Regions from separate parts of the Pseudomonas sp. HS6 genome, predicted to be linked through region 2. Evidence: riboswitches for the same ligand, from Rfam matches in the RefSeq annotation. Region 2 holds a riboswitch; each other region holds the start of a gene.
What was found. A riboswitch is a leader RNA that binds a small molecule or an ion and turns the genes downstream of it on or off. The one in region 2 is predicted to bind cobalamin.

Region 1: another riboswitch for cobalamin. It lies ahead of JJN09_RS07195 (TonB-dependent siderophore receptor); the one in region 2 lies ahead of JJN09_RS04245 (CbtB domain-containing protein).
Region 3: another riboswitch for cobalamin. It lies ahead of cobO (cob(I)yrinic acid a,c-diamide adenosyltransferase); the one in region 2 lies ahead of JJN09_RS04245 (CbtB domain-containing protein).

Annotation. Positions count from the first base shown of each region.
Region 1 is NZ_CP067412.1:1,588,165-1,593,986, reverse strand. It holds gene JJN09_RS07200 (ferredoxin) at 1-280, opposite strand, end outside; gene JJN09_RS07195 (TonB-dependent siderophore receptor) at 280-2,217, opposite strand; cobalamin riboswitch at 2,310-2,516, opposite strand; partial or broken gene JJN09_RS07190 (NAD(P)/FAD-dependent oxidoreductase) at 2,591-3,662, opposite strand; gene JJN09_RS07185 (LysR family transcriptional regulator) at 3,683-4,585, opposite strand; gene JJN09_RS07180 (DoxX family protein) at 4,761-5,201, shown strand; gene JJN09_RS07175 (pirin family protein) at 5,289-5,822, shown strand, end outside.
Region 2 is NZ_CP067412.1:915,658-921,479, reverse strand. It holds gene cobN (cobaltochelatase subunit CobN) at 1-187, opposite strand, end outside; gene cobW (cobalamin biosynthesis protein CobW) at 191-1,264, opposite strand; cobalamin riboswitch at 1,363-1,573, opposite strand; cobalamin riboswitch at 2,618-2,840, shown strand; gene JJN09_RS04245 (CbtB domain-containing protein) at 2,962-3,159, shown strand; gene JJN09_RS04240 (CbtA family protein) at 3,171-3,872, shown strand; gene JJN09_RS04235 (cobalamin biosynthesis protein) at 3,869-4,282, shown strand; gene cobM (precorrin-4 C(11)-methyltransferase) at 4,374-5,120, shown strand; gene nfuA (Fe-S biogenesis protein NfuA) at 5,271-5,822, opposite strand, start outside.
Region 3 is NZ_CP067412.1:5,497,054-5,502,875, reverse strand. It holds gene bluB (5,6-dimethylbenzimidazole synthase) at 1-334, opposite strand, end outside; gene JJN09_RS24950 (cobyrinate a,c-diamide synthase) at 331-1,626, opposite strand; gene cobO (cob(I)yrinic acid a,c-diamide adenosyltransferase) at 1,623-2,234, opposite strand; cobalamin riboswitch at 2,315-2,541, opposite strand; gene JJN09_RS24940 (hypothetical protein) at 2,708-3,292, shown strand; gene JJN09_RS24935 (sorbosone dehydrogenase family protein) at 3,358-4,671, shown strand; gene JJN09_RS24930 (C40 family peptidase) at 4,742-5,278, opposite strand; gene JJN09_RS24925 (C40 family peptidase) at 5,497-5,822, opposite strand, start outside.

The DNA.
Region 1 (5,822 bases), 670 kb from region 2:
CGTGGCTGCGTACGCCATACCAGCAGGTCTCCGGATACACCGTCATGACCGGTCCCAGATTGCACGGAAACTGACAGTGCGTACGCGTCAGCAAAACCCCGCAAGGGGTCTCGATGCGGTCGTGTGCCAGCAAGTGCCGACGCAGGGTTTTCCATAGCTGCAAGGCGCCGCGCTGGGTGCAGCGCGGGCCGGTGCAGAGGAACACGTGGCGGGCATGGGCGGGGATGTGCGACCAGTCCGGGTGCGTGTCGACGCCGTCGATGGTTTTGATCTCCGCCATCAGAATCGGTACGTGTAGCGCACTTCGGAGGTGAACGGCCGCCCGAGGTTGTCGACGTTGTTCGAACGGCTGGTGACGTAATCGCGGTCGAACAGGTTTTCCACCAGCAGGCTCACCCGGTGCTGATGGGCGCTGTCGAGGTAACGATAGGCGTCGGCATCCACCACCGAGTAATGGCCGTACTCGACCTGTTTCGAGCTGATCACATCGCGGATGTAGCGGATCGCACCGCCGGCGCCCCACATCTGGTCAACCGACTCATAGCCGACGCGCGAGCGGGCGAAAAAGCTCGGCACATCGTTGAGCGTGACGCCAGCACGCGATTCGGTGAGGTTGCGGGTCATGTCAGCTTGCAAGCTCCATTGCTCGTTGAGCGCGAGTTTGGCGTCCGCCTCGAAACCGCGCATCTGGATCTGTCCCTGGCCGTTGACCCACTGGATATCGTCGAGGGTAATCAGGTCGTCGATCTTGCGTTTGAACAGGGTGACGCTGGCACTGAACTCGCGATCGAGCAGCAGGCCTTTGTAGTCGAGGCCGAGTTCGGCGTTGCGACTTTTCTCGGGTTTCAGGTTGCGGTTACCCAACTCGTCGCCCGGTTCGTTGACGAACAGTTGCTCGGCGTTCGGCAGTTTGTAAGCCGTGCCGTACTGACCGCGCACAGACCAGTTTTCGCTTAGGTCGTACAGCGAAGTGAGCATGCCGACCGTGGCGCTGTCGCCGCCGCTCATAGCCTCGTGACGGATGCCGATGCTCGGGTGCCAGTCGGGCAGGCTGTCGATCTGCGGGCGCAACTGAGTGTAGAGCGCGTGGGCTTCGGCCTTGTCGTTGTCGATGATCAGCACATCGTCCTGGCCCTTGAACCACTGGTTGTCCGTACCGAACACCAGCACATGGCCACCGGGTAATTCAGCCTTGCCTTCGGCCTGCACACCCCAGTCGGTGAAGCCCCAGTAGTCGTTGTGATTGATGGTTTTTGTGCCGCCATTGGCGGTGTTGTTGATACGCGTGTAGCGGGTGTCCCAGTCGTTGATGTGGCCTTTGACGAAATAGCTCAGGCGCTCGTTGATGTTCTGTTCGAAGGTCGCCGTGGCGATCTGCTGGATGCGGTCGTTGGTGGTCTTGTGGTTGTCGACCGGGCGGGCGAAGTCGAGGTTGGCGTCGGCGTATTGGTAGAACAGCTCCATACGCGCATCGTCGCCAAAGGACTGAATGGCCTTGCCGCCGAACGTGGTGACTTCGTAGGCGCGATTCTTTTCGCTGTCGTTCTTGATGTCGCGATTGCGAAATGGCTGATAACCGTCCGAAACGTTATGGCTGACGTACGCCAGCAGGCCCAGGTCGCCGAAACCGTTGGTGAAGATGTTCTCGACCCGCGCATCCTCGGTGGTGCCGCCGAACGTGTCCACGCCCATGTTCACTTCGCCGGAGGCTTTGCGGGACTGCGGGCTGCGCGTGACGATGTTGATCACGCCGGACACGGCCTGAGTGCCGAACAGCAGGCTTTGCCCTCCCTTGAGCACTTCGATGCGTTCTATGGCATTGGCCGGCAGGGTGTCCAGATACAGGCCGCCGTACAGGCGATTGTTCAGGCGTACGCCGTCGAGCAGGATCAGCGTGTCATCGTTGCGCCCGCCCAGCAGGGAGTAAGTGCCGTAGTCGAACGGGCCGTTTTTCGGCGCGACGTACAGGCCGGGAATAAACATTTGCATAACGCGGGTGACATCGGCGCTGGGGCCGGCGCGCTCGATCTGCTCGCGGGTGACAATCTCGACTTTGCTGCCGAACTGCGCCATGTCGGCCACGGTCGTGGACTCCACAGAGGGCGCGGAAACGATTTGCTGAGTGAGTTCGAGCGGCGCGTCATCCGCCAGCAACAGGGGGCTGAACAGACAGCCAAGCAACAGGGATGGAGCCGGAGTGTTGAAAGGTCGAATCATTGTCTTCTCGAAAGGATCTTCGCAGAAGAGCATGCAGGAGAAGGCATCGCGCACACGCCGACACCGGCCCATGCCCGCCCACCGCAGGATTTTGCCAAACAGACATTTCAGGCCGGTCTCCGGGCTCGCGCGTATGGACGCTTTCACCTTCCCATGGCCTTCTGGCCACAGTGGTGTATCGAAAGCATCACGCGCCTACCGTTGCGGGGGCAGCACCGGACTTGTTCAAAAAGAACGTACCGGTTTCCCGTTTCACCCCATGCACGGCGGCATGGGACACCTGAAACAGGGCGGCATCTGAACACTCGGATGACCGCTCGTCAACATGGGTTGCGGATGACCGTTGCGGATTATTCGACAGCCGCCAGCGTTCTCACGTCTGAAAAAATCGATCCGGACGGCACGCGCTCAACGCAGAGGAGTCCTCTCCTTCGATGATTTCCTCACTGGCCAGACGACCCACAACCGCCGCCAGCGTCACGCCCGGATGCATCGTGCAGACGTAGACGCCATCGGCTTCGGGGAGATAGCCGATCACGGGTATGCCGTCCGCAGCAATGGGTCTGAGCCCGACACACGCCGATTCCGGTTCGATGGAAATGATCCCGCTCAATTCGTTCTGGATGGCAGCTGCGGTTCGTAGCGCTATTGCTTCAGGGCGGTTTTCCAGGGCGTCGTCCAGATAGTCCTCCGCCGCCAGCAAAACCCCTACCGAGTCTTGTCTCACTTCCATTTCAGGACTGGAAATCAGCGTGTTCACCCGATCGGGTTGCATCCGGTAGCGGATGAAAATGGCGGGGGAGGCCTCGATTGGAAGGGGCAGGTTCAGGCTCTGCGTCAGTTGCGTGATACCGGTCCCGGCGGCCAGTATGACCACGTCGCACTCGATGATACTCATCGCGGTCTCGATGCCTGTCACCCTGGCGTCGCGGGTAGTCAAACCGAGCACTCTGGTTTGCGTAAGCACTTTTGCGCCAAGTGTCTGGGCACCTGCGATCAATGCGTGGGTGGCTTGTACGGCGTCCAGTGCACCCTCTTCGCAATCGTAAAAAGCCTGTTGCGGGGGACGCCTGAGATTGGGCTCAAGTTCGAGCACTTGCGGCTGAGACAGCTGTGTCGTGGAGGGGGGGATTGGCGGCTGGCAGCCCGTTATCCGACCCCGCGCCGTATGACAGGGAACCGGTCCATCGAATCTCCAGCCCGGGCAACTGTGCTTCGAGTCGACGGTATTCCTGAATGGCTGCCCCACGAATTTGTGCGACAGGATCAGGCCCGCTGTGTGAGGTGTTGATCCATGCAAACGAGCGCCCGGTCACACCGCTTGCGATATCTCCAGCTTCGACCACGGTCACCTCCGCGCCCTTGCAGGCCAGGTGATACGCAACAGACGCGCCGACGATGCCGGCACCTACGACCACGACACGTTTAACAGTCCCTGTTCCCATTTCAATCTCCATTTTTCTGGCTACGCGGTGCTTTGTTGCACGAAACGTTCGATCAGCCACCGCGCCGCAGGGCCCGGTGGCACATCGGTGCGGTAGATGGCGTCGAAGGTGTATTGCCCGCTGGCGTACTCCGACAAATTCAGTTGTACCAGTCGGCCGTTGTCCAGATCCTCCTGAATCATCGGCCTCGGCATGTTCCCCCAGCCGATGCCTTCACGCAGCAACATGTGTTTGGCGCCCAGGTCCGCCAGGCGCCAGGTGCGGTTGCTCAGCACGGCGAACTCCTTGTCCTGAGTCAGTCGCGAGCGGTCGGACAGCACCAGTTGCGTGTGCTCGCGCCCGGCACCCGGAACGTTGGTTTCGCCTGAGGCCAGCGGATGATTCGGCGCCGCCACCGGAATCAGCTCGACGCTGCCGATGCCGATTCTTTCGATGCCGTTGATGCCGTCGTTCATCGGCCCGCTGACGCCGACCACCGCGCCGCGATTGATCACCCGTTCGGTCACGGCACCGAGTGCTTCCATGTGCAGGTGCAAGGCGACGGTGGGGAATTCTTCCCGAAAGGATTTCAGCGCATCGACTACGCGCTCGGCAGGCAGCATCACATCGAGCACCACATGCACTTCGGCTTCCAGCCCCTGAAGCAGGCCTTTGACCTTGGCGCGCAAGCCGTGCACGCCGTTGGCAATGGTCCGGGCTTCGGCCAGCACAGTACGGCCGGCGTCAGTCAGTTGCGGCTTGCGGGTGGTCTCGCGATCGAACAGGGTCACGCCCAATTGCGTCTCCAGGTTGGCGATCGAGTAGCTGATGACCGACGTCGCGCGGTGAAGCTTGCGTGCAGCGGCTGCAAAACTGCCAACTTCAACGACCGTCAGGAATACGCGCAGTTGATCGAGTGTCGGTGTGCCTGGATCGGAGATCATGCCTGTTTCCTCGAATCGCCATTGAGCCCGCGTTTGGACTAGAGTCGGCAGCTTACCTATTTTGTCGAACGTAATGATCTAAATTAGTCGGCTATTCAGATGAGCTGTCGAGGCGCAACATTTCTTCATCCGGACGGTTCAGGTCGAACCGGACCCCATTGAAGGAAATACTCCCATGGCTACTTCTGCAAACATCGCTCAAACAAAGGCTACTGAACAGAACGCTTCCGACACTAAACAAGCTTCGGCTGCCTTGATCGGCCGCGTATTGCTCAGCGTGATTTTCATTCTCTCCGGTTTTTCCAAACTCGCCGCTCCGGCCATGATGATCGGTTACATCGGCTCTGTCGGTCTGCCGCTGCCACAAGTGGCGCTGGCAGTGGCGATCATCGTCGAAGTTGGTGGTGGTCTGGCGCTGATCGCCGGATACCGTACCCGCACCGTCGCCGCTGTACTGGCCGCTTTCAGCGTGTTTACCGCGCTGGCCTTCCACAGTGCGCTGGCTGACCAGAACCAGTTCATCCACTTCTTCAAGAACATCGCCATGGCCGGAGGCCTGTTGCAGGTCGTGGCCTTCGGCGCCGGCCGCTTCAGCCTCGACGCTCGTCGCGGTTGATACCCGAGCGCGGTGAAGGACAGGTTCCTTCACCGCGCTTCAGCATTTTTTGTTGGCCGCACCCCGCGACACAATCGAGTAATCATCATGACCGTTCAGCAACAACTTTCTGGCTATACCCGTGAAACTCAAAACCTGCGAGCCATTCGCTACCGCACCAGCGGCAGCGGGCACGGCTCGATCGTCCGGCTGATGAGCCCATCTGATCTGGGCCATCTGATCAAGCCGTTCGTGTTCCTCGATCTGTTTGAAGGTGAGGCCTCGTTCATTCACGGCATGCCGATGCATCCGCATTCGGGGATCGCCACGGTCACGGTGATTACCGAAGGCAACTTGCGCTTCGAGGACGCCGAATCGGGCAAGGGAATGATTGATTACGGTGGTGTCGAGTGGATGCGGGCGGGCGGTGGGGTCTGGCACGGCAAGGAAATGTCGGTCGGCACCTCACAGCGGATTCAGGGCTTTCAACTGTGGGTGGCGCTGCCTCCAGAGCTGGAAAACGCCAGTGTCGACAGCCAATACCTGGAGTCCGGCGCGATGCCTGAAGTGGGGCCGGCGCGAGTGATTCTGGGCAGGCACCAAGGTGTCCAGAGCCCGGTTCGGGCGCCTGCGGGAATGAAT
Region 2 (5,822 bases):
GCACCTGCATCGGGTTGGCCAGCCGCACGCTCGGATAATCGTCGGGCAGCTGCTGCGCCGCTTCGGCGAGCAGCGCAAGGCTGGAGTCGCCGCTGCACAGGATCACCAGCTCGGCGGGGGTTTGTCCAAGGTCGGCAATGTTGTCATCCGACACGAAACCGCCGGGCTGGGTCCTGAGCAGGTGCATGGCTTAAACGCTGAGCGCGGCGCGCAGTTGCGCTTCGAGCTTGGCCGCGTCCAGTTCCTGACCGATCAACACCAGTCGGGTAACCCGTGCCTCATCGGCGCCCCACTGACGGTCGAAGTGCTTGTCGAAACGCGTGCCCACGCCCTGAATCAACAGCCGCATCGGCTTGTTTGGAATCGCCGCGAAACCTTTGACTCGCAGAATGCCGTGCTGAACCACCAGTTGCGTCAGTGCGTCGAGCAGCAGGCTTTCGTCGGCTTGCGGCAATTCGATGGAGATCGAGTCGAAAGCGTCGTGATCGTGGTCATCATGATCGTCATCGCCTTCACCGTGGTGGTGATCGTGATGGCTGTGGCGACTGTCGATGTGCTCTTCGGAACCGGCACCCAGACCAATCAGCACATCCAGCGGCAGGCGACCGTTGCTGGCTTCGATGATTTTCACTGCCGGCGGCAGTTCTTCGGCGACTTCCAGGCGCACGCGAGCGAGGTCTTCCGGGCTGGTCTGGTCGGCTTTGTTGAGGATCACCAGGTCGGCGCTGGCCAGTTGATCGGCGAACAGTTCGTGCAGTGGCGATTCGTGGTCCAGGTTCGGGTCGAGTTTGCGCTGGGCGTCGACCTGATCCGGGAACGCGGCGAAGGTGCCGGCGGCCACGGCCGGGCTGTCGACTACGGTGATCACGGCGTCAACGGTGCAGGCGCTGCGAATTTCCGGCCACTGGAAGGCTTGCACCAGCGGTTTTGGCAGGGCCAGGCCCGAGGTTTCGATCAGGATATGGTCGAGGTCGCCGCGACGGGCCACCAGTTCGCGCATCACCGGGAAGAACTCTTCCTGCACCGTGCAGCACAGGCAGCCGTTGGCCAGTTCGTAGACGCGGCCGGTGGCTTCTTCTTCGGTGCAGCCGATAGTGCACTGCTTGAGGATTTCACCGTCGATGCCCAGCTCGCCAAACTCGTTGACGATCACCGCGATGCGGCGGCCCTGGGCGTTATCGAGCATGTGCCGCAGCAAGGTGGTTTTACCCGAGCCGAGGAAGCCGGTGACGATGGTGACAGGGAGTTTGGCCAGTGTTTTCATCGGATGCCCTTTGGCAAGGTGGCGGGCATACGGGACGAGACCGGCAACGCGGATGCGTGCCTGGAGAGTTCGCCACCGGATCACCCCGCCCGGTTGAAAGTGAGAATCTGTGACGAGGCAGGTCTCCTGGCTGACGGTGTTCGGGCCTTGGCCCGGTTTTCGCTGCGCCTTCCCGCTGGCTCTGGGTTGAGTTGGCAGTGGCGTGGCAGCGAACAGCACCGTTCACAGTTGCGGGGGCAGCCGCGGCTTGGACCGCGTTCCCTTCTTAGCTTCGGCGTGGGCCGAAGAACCTCGAAAGCGCAAGGCTACGCATGGGTTCGTGATGGGTCAATGGGCGTTGTTTTTCGGTTTTGGGATTTGTGAGCATATCCGTTGCTGCGGTAACGGCTTCCTAGGGTTCCGCCCTTACGGCGGGTCACTTTTGACAAACGCCCGGAATGCCGGCCCAGTCAAAAGTAACCAAAAAGTCTTGGCCCCGGCGTACGGCACTTCGCAGAGGCTCAGTGTTCCCTCGCTACGGTGTCTATCAGGGGGCATCGCCTACGGTTTGCTTCGCTGCACCTCCTCTCGATGTATGCGGCTACGCCGCACGGCGCTGCGCGCCTACCCCCTGATGGACACCTCCGCTCGGCCTGCCGAAGGGGCAAAAAATCAAAAGCCAGAGCCAGAGCCAGAGCCAGAGCCAGAGCAAAATCCAGATCAAGAGCCCCTCACCCTAGCCCTCTCCCGGAGGGAGAGGGGACTGATCGAGGCGTTTGGGAGAGGTTCGCCGACGTGCGATATCGCGTTGAACTCAGGTTTTGAAAAACACACGAATCAGCTCCCTTTCCTCGGGGAGAGGGAGCTGATCGAGTGGTTTGGCAGAGGTACGCCGACATGCGATACCGCGTTGAACTCAGGCGTTGAAAAGCCCACAAATCGGCTCCCTCTCCTAGGGGAGAGGGCTGGGGTGAGGGGTGAATCCACCACAAAACCAAAGCCGAACACGCCATGCCCCTCCCCACTCAAAACGATGAGCGTTAGCTCAAGTGAAGCTTTTGACCTCAAGGCCCGTCGGCAGGCTGAGTGGAGGGATTGATCCGGGGGTGGGAGCGCAGCGACCGTTTGGCGAAGCCAAACACATCGAGAGGAGGTGCAGCGAAGCAAACCGTAGGCGATGCCCCCGGATCAATCCCGGAGCGAAGGAACCCCGAGCCTCAGCGAGGGGCCGAACGTCAGGGTGCAGCCTTTTTGGTTACTTTTGAGGCGTTTGTCAAAAGTGACCCGCCGTAAGGGCGGAACCCTAAGAAGCCGTTACCGCAGCAACGGATATGCCCCCAATCCCAATTGACTCAAATCCCCCCCTCATGGTCTCCTACACAACTTGTTACGGGTGCCCTTCACAGGGTGAAACGGGAAACCGGTGAATCATGTGCTTTACTCTAAAGCCATGTCAGTCCGGTGCTGCCCCCGCAACGGTAAGCGAGCGAAGTGTCAGATCCACTGTGCCCCCGGGCATGGGAAGGTGACGCTTGCAGGTCGGCCTGACGCCAACCCCTCGTGAGCCCGGAGACCGGCCCGCAACACACAGTGCGCATCTTGCGTCACTGAACATAACAAACCCGCGGTGGGCGGGCGCTGTTCGAACCTCTGCGTGCCCGACTCGCAGGGGTTTTCATGCGCACCGTTCACCCGCTGACACTCCAGAGGGAAGCGCCATGTCGATCATCAGCAGCACCGGCAGCAATACGGACAAAATCTCCAGCACCACCACCCTGAGCCAACGCCTGACCGCTGCGGTCTTCGCGTCGATCCTGGGTGCCAGCCTGGTCTACTTCGCCGGTTTCTCGCACATCGAAGCGGTGCACAACGCCGCGCACGATACCCGCCACAGCGCCGCGTTCCCGTGCCACTGAGACCTGACGACATGATCAAGCGTATTGCGCAGACCGCAGGTTTCACCGGCCTTCTGGCCGCCCTGCTCCTGACGTTGCTGCAAAGCTTTTGGGTGTCGCCGCTGATTCTCCAGGCAGAGACCTTCGAGAAAGCCGAGCCGGTTGCCGAAGTCCACGAACACGCCGCCGGCACCGCCGCCCACACCCACGATGCCGAAGCCTGGGAGCCGGAAGATGGCTGGCAACGCGTGGTTTCCACCACTGGCGGCAATCTGGTCGTGGCCGTGGGGTTCGCCCTGATGCTGGCCGGTCTTTACACGCTGCGTGCGCCGACCAAAACCTCGCAAGGCCTGCTCTGGGGCCTGGCGGGTTACGCGACTTTCGTGCTCGCCCCGACACTGGGCCTGCCGCCTGAACTGCCGGGCACCGCTGCCGCAGACCTGGCGTCGCGCCAGATGTGGTGGATCGGTACTGCCGCGTCTACCGCTGCTGGCCTGGCCTTGATCGTGTTCGGTGGCAACTGGCTGCTGAAGATCCTCGGCGTGGCGATCCTCGCCGTGCCGCACATCATCGGTGCTCCGCAACCGCAAGTGCATTCGATGCTCGCGCCGGAAGCACTGGAAGCTCAGTTCAAAATCGCTTCGCAGTTGACCAACGTGGCGTTCTGGCTGGCCCTGGGCCTGATCAGCGCCTGGTTGTTCCGCCGCAAAAGCGATGGTCAATACCACGCATGACCGATGACAGCGCAGCGCCGACCTTTGTGGTCGGCCTGGGCTGCCAGCGCGGCTGCCCGGCCAGTACGCTGCGCGCCTTGCTCGACCAGGCTCTGCAGGCCCATCGCATCGAACTCGATGCGGTCAAAGCGCTGGCCAGCATCGACCTGAAACGCGACGAACCCGGACTGCAAGAACTGGCGGCACAACTGGCGCTGCCGTTGCTGTACTTCAGCAGCGAAGAGCTGGCCAGTTATCAGCAACGCCTTAGTCATCATTCGCAGATCGCTTTCGAACGCACCGGTTGCTACGGCGTGGCGGAAAGTGCCGCACTGGCGCTTGCCGAACAACTGATCCAGGCCCCGGCAAAACTGCTGATTTCCCGGCAAAAATACGCCCAGGCAACCCTGGCATTGGCCGGCGCGGCATAAATTCCCGATAATCCCCGCTTTCGATCATGAGCATTCTTCATCTGAAGTGCTCTTGAAGCCTCGACCTGCCCTACTTTCACAGGATCCAACGATGACCGTTTACTTCATCGGCGCCGGCCCCGGCGACCCGGAATTGATCACTGTCAAAGGCCAGCGGCTGATCCGCAGCTGCCCGGTGATCATCTATGCAGGTTCGCTGGTGCCCACGGCAGTGCTGGACGGTCATTCGGCTGAAATCGTGGTCAACAGCGCCGAGTTGCACCTGGAACAGATCATCGATCTGATCAAGGACGCCCACGCCAAAGGCCAGGATGTGGCGCGCGTGCATTCGGGCGATCCGAGCCTGTATGGCGCCATCGGCGAGCAGATTCGCTATCTGCGCGAGTTGGAAATCCCGTTCGAGATCATTCCCGGCGTTACGGCCACCGCCGCTTGCGCCGCGCTATTAGGCGCCGAGCTCACACTGCCGGACATTTCGCAAAGCGTGATCCTGACCCGTTACGCGGACAAGACCGCGATGCCTGCCGGCGAGGAACTGGGCAACCTGGCGCAGCACGGGGCGACCATGGCGATTCATCTGGGGGTCAATCATTTGCAGAAGATCCTTGCCGAGTTGCTGCCGCACTACGGAGCGGACTGCCCGATTGCGGTGATCCACCGGGCGACGTGGCCGGATCAGGACTGGGTGACGGGAACACTGGAGGATATTGCCGGGAAAGTGGCCGCCAAGGGGTTTCGGCGAACGGCGTTGATTCTGGTTGGACGGGTGTTGGGTAGCGATCATTTCAGTGAGTCGTCGCTGTATCGCGCGGGGCATGCGCATTTGTATCGCCCCTGAAGACCACTTCGCGAGCAAGCTCGCTCCCACAGAGGATTTGTGAACGACAAAGGTCCAATGTGGGAGCGAGCTTGCTCGCGAAGGTTCTTGAATTTCACGCAAAAAAAACGGCGCTCACGGGGCGCCGTTTTTTATGCCGCAGCGAACGCCTTAGTAGTAGGCGTTTTCTTTCTGCGTGTGGTCGGTCACGTCGCGAACGCCCTTGAGCTCCGGAATGCGCTCGAGCAAGGTGCGCTCGATGCCTTCCTTCAGAGTCACGTCCGCCTGGCCGCAGCCTTGGCAACCGCCACCGAACTGCAGCACGGCAATGCCGTCTTCAACGACATCGATCAGGCTGACCTGACCGCCGTGGCTGGCCAGCCCCGGGTTGATTTCGGTTTGCAGGTAATAGTTGATGCGCTCGTTGACTGGGCTGTCGGCGTTGACCATCGGTACTTTGGCGTTTGGTGCCTTGATGGTCAGCTGGCCGCCCATGCGGTCGGTGGCGTAGTCGACGACAGCATCGTCGAGGAACGCTTCGCTGAACGAGTCGATGTAAGCGGTGAAGCTTTTCAGCCCCAGCGCAGTGTCTTCAGGTTTCTCTTCGCCCGGCTTGCAGTAGGCAATGCAGGTTTCGGCGTACTGGGTGCCAGGCTGGGTGATGAAGACGCGGATGCCGATACCCGGGGTGTTCTGCTTGGACAGCAGATCGGCCAGGTAATC
Region 3 (5,822 bases), 2.0 Mb from region 2:
TCAATGATGCAACCAGCACTTCGGCGCAATCATTGATGCCTTCGACTTTAAGCTTCATGAACTCGTCGCTGCGCTCGCCTAGGGCTTCGGCGGTGCGTACGCGTTCTTCCTCTACAAGATCCTGGATCTGGCCGCGCAAGGCGCGGTCGCTAATACGGATGAAGCGCCACGGCTGCATCAAGCCGACGCTCGGCGCCTGATGTGCGGCCTCAAGCAATCGGCGAAGCAATTCAGGCTCGACCGTGCCGCCGCTGAAGTGGCGCATGTCGCGACGTTCGGCGATGGCGCGATAGACCGCTTCGCGCTCGGTTTCAGTGAATGCGTTGTCGGTCATGGCACCAACAGTGCGGCAATCGCCGACGGATTCGACGGGAAGTAAAAATGCACGTACGAAGCGGTCATCCGCCCTTCCCGGTAAACCGCTTCCGCGCCGCGCCCGCCGTTGGGGCTGTGGCCACGGGCGATGGGGGTCAGTTCGGTGGTGGTCAGGGAATGGTGATAGGTGTGACCTCGCAGCAAGCCCTCCGGCAGTTCCACGGACTGCAACGCCAACGCAGCCAGTCGTTTTTGCATCACGGCATCACCGTTGAGCAAACCGACCAGTTCGGCGCGGGTACCTTCGACGTCGGTCAAGGAGTCGAGCAGATACAACATGCCGCCACATTCGGCGAGCAGCGGTTTGCCGGCGGCGTGATGTGCGCGGATCGCTTTGAGCATGTCGGTGTTCTGCGACAAGGCAACGTGGTGCAACTCCGGATAACCGCCGGGCAGGTACAAGCTGTCGGCCTCAGGTAATTGCGTATCGCGGATCGGCGAGAAGAAACTCAGCTCCGCGCCCATCGCCCTTAGAAGGTCGAGACTGGCGCCATAGGTGAAGGCGAAGGCTTCGTCACGGGCGACGGCAATCCGTACGCCTTCGAGCAGTCTTTCGTTCTTGACGATTTCTGGCGCAGCGAATTCCACGGCCGGTGGCAGCGCTACCTCGCAGGTACTGGCCAGCGCTTCAGCGGCGGCGTCGAGGCGCAGATCGAGGTCATTGAGTTCGCTGGCCTGCACCAGACCGAGATGGCGGCTTGGCAATTCGATCCCGGTTTCCCGGGACAATGCGCCGTACCAGCGCAGGCCTTCGGTGAGACTGCCTTCAAGCAACTGCGCGTGGCGCACAGTGCCGACACGGTTGGCCAGCACGCCGGCGAACGGCAAGTCCGGCTGATAGCGCGCCAGCCCCAGGGCCAAGGCGCCGAAGGTCTGGGCCATGGCGGTGCCGTCGATCACGCCGAGCACCGGCACGCCGAAGTGCCGCGCCAGATCGGCGCTCGACGGTGTGCCGTCGAACAAGCCCATCACGCCTTCGATCAGGATCAGATCCGCTTCAGCGGCGGCTTCCCACAACAGACGTCGACTTTCCTGCTCGCCGACCATCCACATGTCCAGTTGATAGACCGGCGCACCGCTGGCACGTTCGAGGATCATCGGGTCGAGAAAATCCGGGCCGCATTTGAACACGCGAACCTTGCGCCCCTGATTGCGATGCAGGCGAGCCAGCGCGGCGGTGACGGTGGTCTTGCCCTGGCCGGAGGCCGGCGCGGCGATCAGTACCGCCGGGCAGTGACGTGGTTGATTCAAAGTTCGACGCCTTTCTGCGCTTTGATACCGGCCTGAAAGGCGTGCTTGATCATGCCCATTTCGGTGACGGTGTCGCCCATCTCGATCATTTCCGGCTTCGCAGCGCGACCCGTGACGATCACATGCTGCATCGGCGGACGAGCCTGCAGATCGCTGAGTACCTGATCCAGATCGAGGTAGCCATGCTTGAGGGCGATGTTCAGTTCATCGAGCACCACCAGACCGATCGACGGATCACGCAACAGCTCACGGGAGACTTCCCAGGCAGCCTCGGCGGCGGCGATGTCACGCTGGCGGTCCTGGGTTTCCCAGGTGAAGCCTTCGCCCATCACGTGAAAGCGCACCTGCTCGGGGAATCTACGGAAAAACAATTCTTCGCCTGTGCTGTTACGACCCTTGATGAACTGCACCACGCCGCACTGCATGCCGTGGCCCATGGCGCGGGCAAGCATGCCGAACGCCGAGCTGCTTTTGCCTTTGCCGTTGCCGGTCAACACCAGCACCAGACCGCATTCATCTGGTGAATTGGCGATGCGCTCGTCGATCACGGCTTTTTTACGCTGCATGCGCGCCAGGTGACGCTCGTCGCGTTCGGGGGAATCAGTCATGAGGGAGCTCTCCGTTGAGGCTGGATAACGGCGGGCAGGCACAAGAATAGACGGCAAAAAGCCTGGCATCGCCCACCGTGATGCCGCTGGATGGATCAGGCCGGTCTCCGGGCTCATGAGCGGCGTTGGCCTGGCTGCGCGCCTTCCCGCTTTGCAGCAGTGGCATCGGACGCAGCTTTTACTCATTTACCGTTGCGGGGGCAGCGCCGGGATCGCGAGGGTTCTTCGCTTGAAGACCCGCCTCACCGGCTTCCCTGTTTCACTCTGTCGACAGCGGTCACAGAGCACCTGAAACAAGCCGCGAAGGTTAGAGGGTTGGGGGTGGAGCGTCAAATGAAGAGGCCCCCTGAAAGCGAATAACTGCCGTCGATCAATTATCTGACGCCAATCTTGTGCCACACTGTCAGCAGTGATATCAAAGAGCCATGCTTTTTGAACGCAGAGAGCACATCACAATAACAAGGGAGAGCACCATGCAAGGCATGATCATCAGCAATCCGCGGCTGGAATTCCTGCGCCCGGTGCTGGAACGATGGTTTGACTGTATCGACCGCTACAACGCCGTGCGCGGCGACAACGACACACCGTACTGGCACGACGAAAAAGCCAACCTCGGCCTGCTGTCAGCCGCCGCGTGGATGGCAGAACTGGTGACACTGCGCGATACCGCCACGCGCAAACAGAACGAGGAAGGCGAACGCAATGCCCGCGCCGACCTGTTCCTGGCCGGCGCCGAAGATCGCGCCTACATCCAGGCAACCCAGCGCTGGCCACGCGTCAACAGCCTGAATCTGACCCAGGCCCTGGTCGATATCACCAGCGATGCGAAGCGCATCAGCTACGCCAGCGATCTCAAACTTGGCTGCCTGTTCGTCGCCCCACAGAAAGCCCAGCACAGCGCCAGCCCGGAAGAATTGCAGGACATGGTCGACGACCTGCAAAAGGAACACACCTGCGCCGTCGCCTGGTACTTCCCGTACGCCTACCGCAAATTGCGCAGCGAGGCTGGCAACTATCACCCCGGCATTGCCGTGCTGTTCAAGGAAGCTCGCGGCTGAGGGGGGGACCATCGGCTCGCGCACTTATGTATGATTAGAAATGCATTCATAAGGGAAGATAAATAATGCGCAAGCCCCACCTCGTTTTCGTCATCGCACTTGCCGGAGGGCTCACCGCCTGTGGTGAATCCTCCAGCCTGCAAGTTTCCGACGGCACCGGCCCGTCTCCAAAACTCCCCGAACCGAACAAGACCCTGATTCCGACGGTGAACATCGCCCCGGCGATCGGCTGGCCGGCCGGCGCGAAACCGACGCCAGCGGCAGGCACTCAAGTGGCAGCGTTTGCCGAGAACCTCGATCACCCGCGCTGGCTATACATGCTGCCCAACGGCGATGTGCTGGTGGCGGAAACCAATGCCCCGCCAAAACCGGACGATAGCAAAGGCATACGTGGCTGGGTGAAGAAAAAAGTCATGGACCGCGCCGGCGCCGGCGTCCCCAGTCCGAACCGCATCACCCTGTTGCGCGATGCCGATCACGACGGCGTGGCGGAAACCCGCACGGTATTTCTGCAAAATCTGAATTCACCGTTCGGCATGACGCTAGTCGGTAACGATCTGTACGTCGCCGACACCGACCGCCTGCTGCGCTTTCACTACGAGCCCGGCGCAACGGAAATCAAGAGCCAGCCGATCAAGGTCGTGGATCTGCCGGGCGGCACGCTCAACCATCACTGGACCAAGAACGTCATCGCCAGCAAGGACGGCAGCAAGCTGTACGTTACGGTCGGCTCGAACAGCAACGTCGGCGAAAACGGCCTGGATCAGGAGGAAGGTCGCGCGGCGATCTGGGAAGTGGACCGGGCGACCGGCAATCACCGGATCTTCGCCTCGGGCATTCGCAATCCCAACGGCCTGGCCTGGGAGCCGCAAAGCGGAGCATTGTGGACAGCAGTGAACGAGCGTGACGATATCGGCAGCGACCTGGTGCCGGACTACATCACCTCGGTCAAGGACGGCGGCTTCTATGGCTGGCCGTTCAGCTATTACGGCCAGCACGTCGATGTGCGCGTGAAACCACAACAACCAGAGATGGTGGCCAAGGCCATCGCTCCGGACTACGCCGTCGGCCCGCATACAGCGTCACTGGGCTTGTCTTTCGCCGAAGGCAACACGCTGCCGGCGCAATTCAAGGAAGGCGCATTCATCGGCCAGCACGGCTCATGGAACCGTAAGCCGCACAGTGGCTACAAGGTGATCTTCGTACCGTTTGCCGCCGGCAAGCCGAGTGGAGCGCCAGTGGATGTACTGACTGGCTTCCTCGATAAAGATGAAAACGCCTTGGGTCGCCCGGTCGGCGTGGTGATCGACCAACAAGGCGGGCTGCTGGTGGCGGACGACGTGGGGAACAAGGTCTGGCGAGTATCAACGGCTAAATAGCCGGGCCCAAACGCAAAAAAACCTGTGAGAGCCAATGTGCTCCCACAGGTTTTTTTATCGTTTCGCCTGACTATGGGTTATGCGCCAGATGCTCCGGCTGCAGAACGCGCTTGGCACTCAGGTAGGCTTTCTGCCAATAGGCCTTCGACAGGCTGTCCAGCTTCACCGTGCCACCGGTGGCCGGTGCATGAACAAAGCGCCCTTCCCCGACGTAGATTCCCGCATGGCTGACTTGAGAGCCGCCATTGGTCGCGAAGAAGATCAGGTCGCCGGTTTGCAGCCCTTCCTTGCCGACATTCGGCGCCTGCATGACGATCAACTCGCGGGTCGAGCGCGGCAGGCTGATGCCGGCGGCGTCGCGGTAGACAAAACCGATCAAGCCACTGCAATCGAAACCCGAGTCCGGCGTGTTGCCGCCCCAGCGATAAGGCGTGCCCACCAGCCCGAGCGCACGGAACAGCACGTCTTCGGCAGCGGGAGAAAAGGCCTGGGAGGATCCGAACACAATCGGAGCACGAACCACCGGCGCAGGTGGCAGAGTGCGGCTGGCGCAAGCGCTGAGCAGCGCTGCGAAGAACATCAGGGCGAGGCGGGCCGGCATCGTCATAAGCAGAACATCCTGATCTGGCTGCGGCTTTTACTGCCGATTCGACAGAAAACAAAACCGCCTGCGTTTGGACGCAGGCGGTTTGCCATCAATATAGATCAGGATTCTAGCGGCTACGCGGCAAACTTCAAGTAAGACTTTAACTTCACCTTGTAAAGTTTAAGTCTATTACCCCTGAAGGACCGCTTGTCGCCACGAGCGTGGCGACTAAGGCGTGATTACTTGCGAGCGGTAACCACGGTTGGAGCGTTCGCCAAAGCGCGTTTGGCTTCGATGAAGGTCTTGCTCCAGTAGCTGTCACCCAGGCTGTCGATGCGGACACCGCCACTGCGACGACTGCTGGAGTGGATGAACTGGTTGTCGCCCAGGTAGATCCCGGCGTGGCTAACACGACCGCGACGACCATTGGTGGCGAAGAACAGCAGATCACCCGGCTCGAGGTTGCTGCGCGATACCAGCGGAGCATCCACGTTGATCATTTCGCGGGTGGAGCGCGGCAGGTTCATGCCGGCTTCTTCGCGGAACAGGTAGCCGATGAAACCGC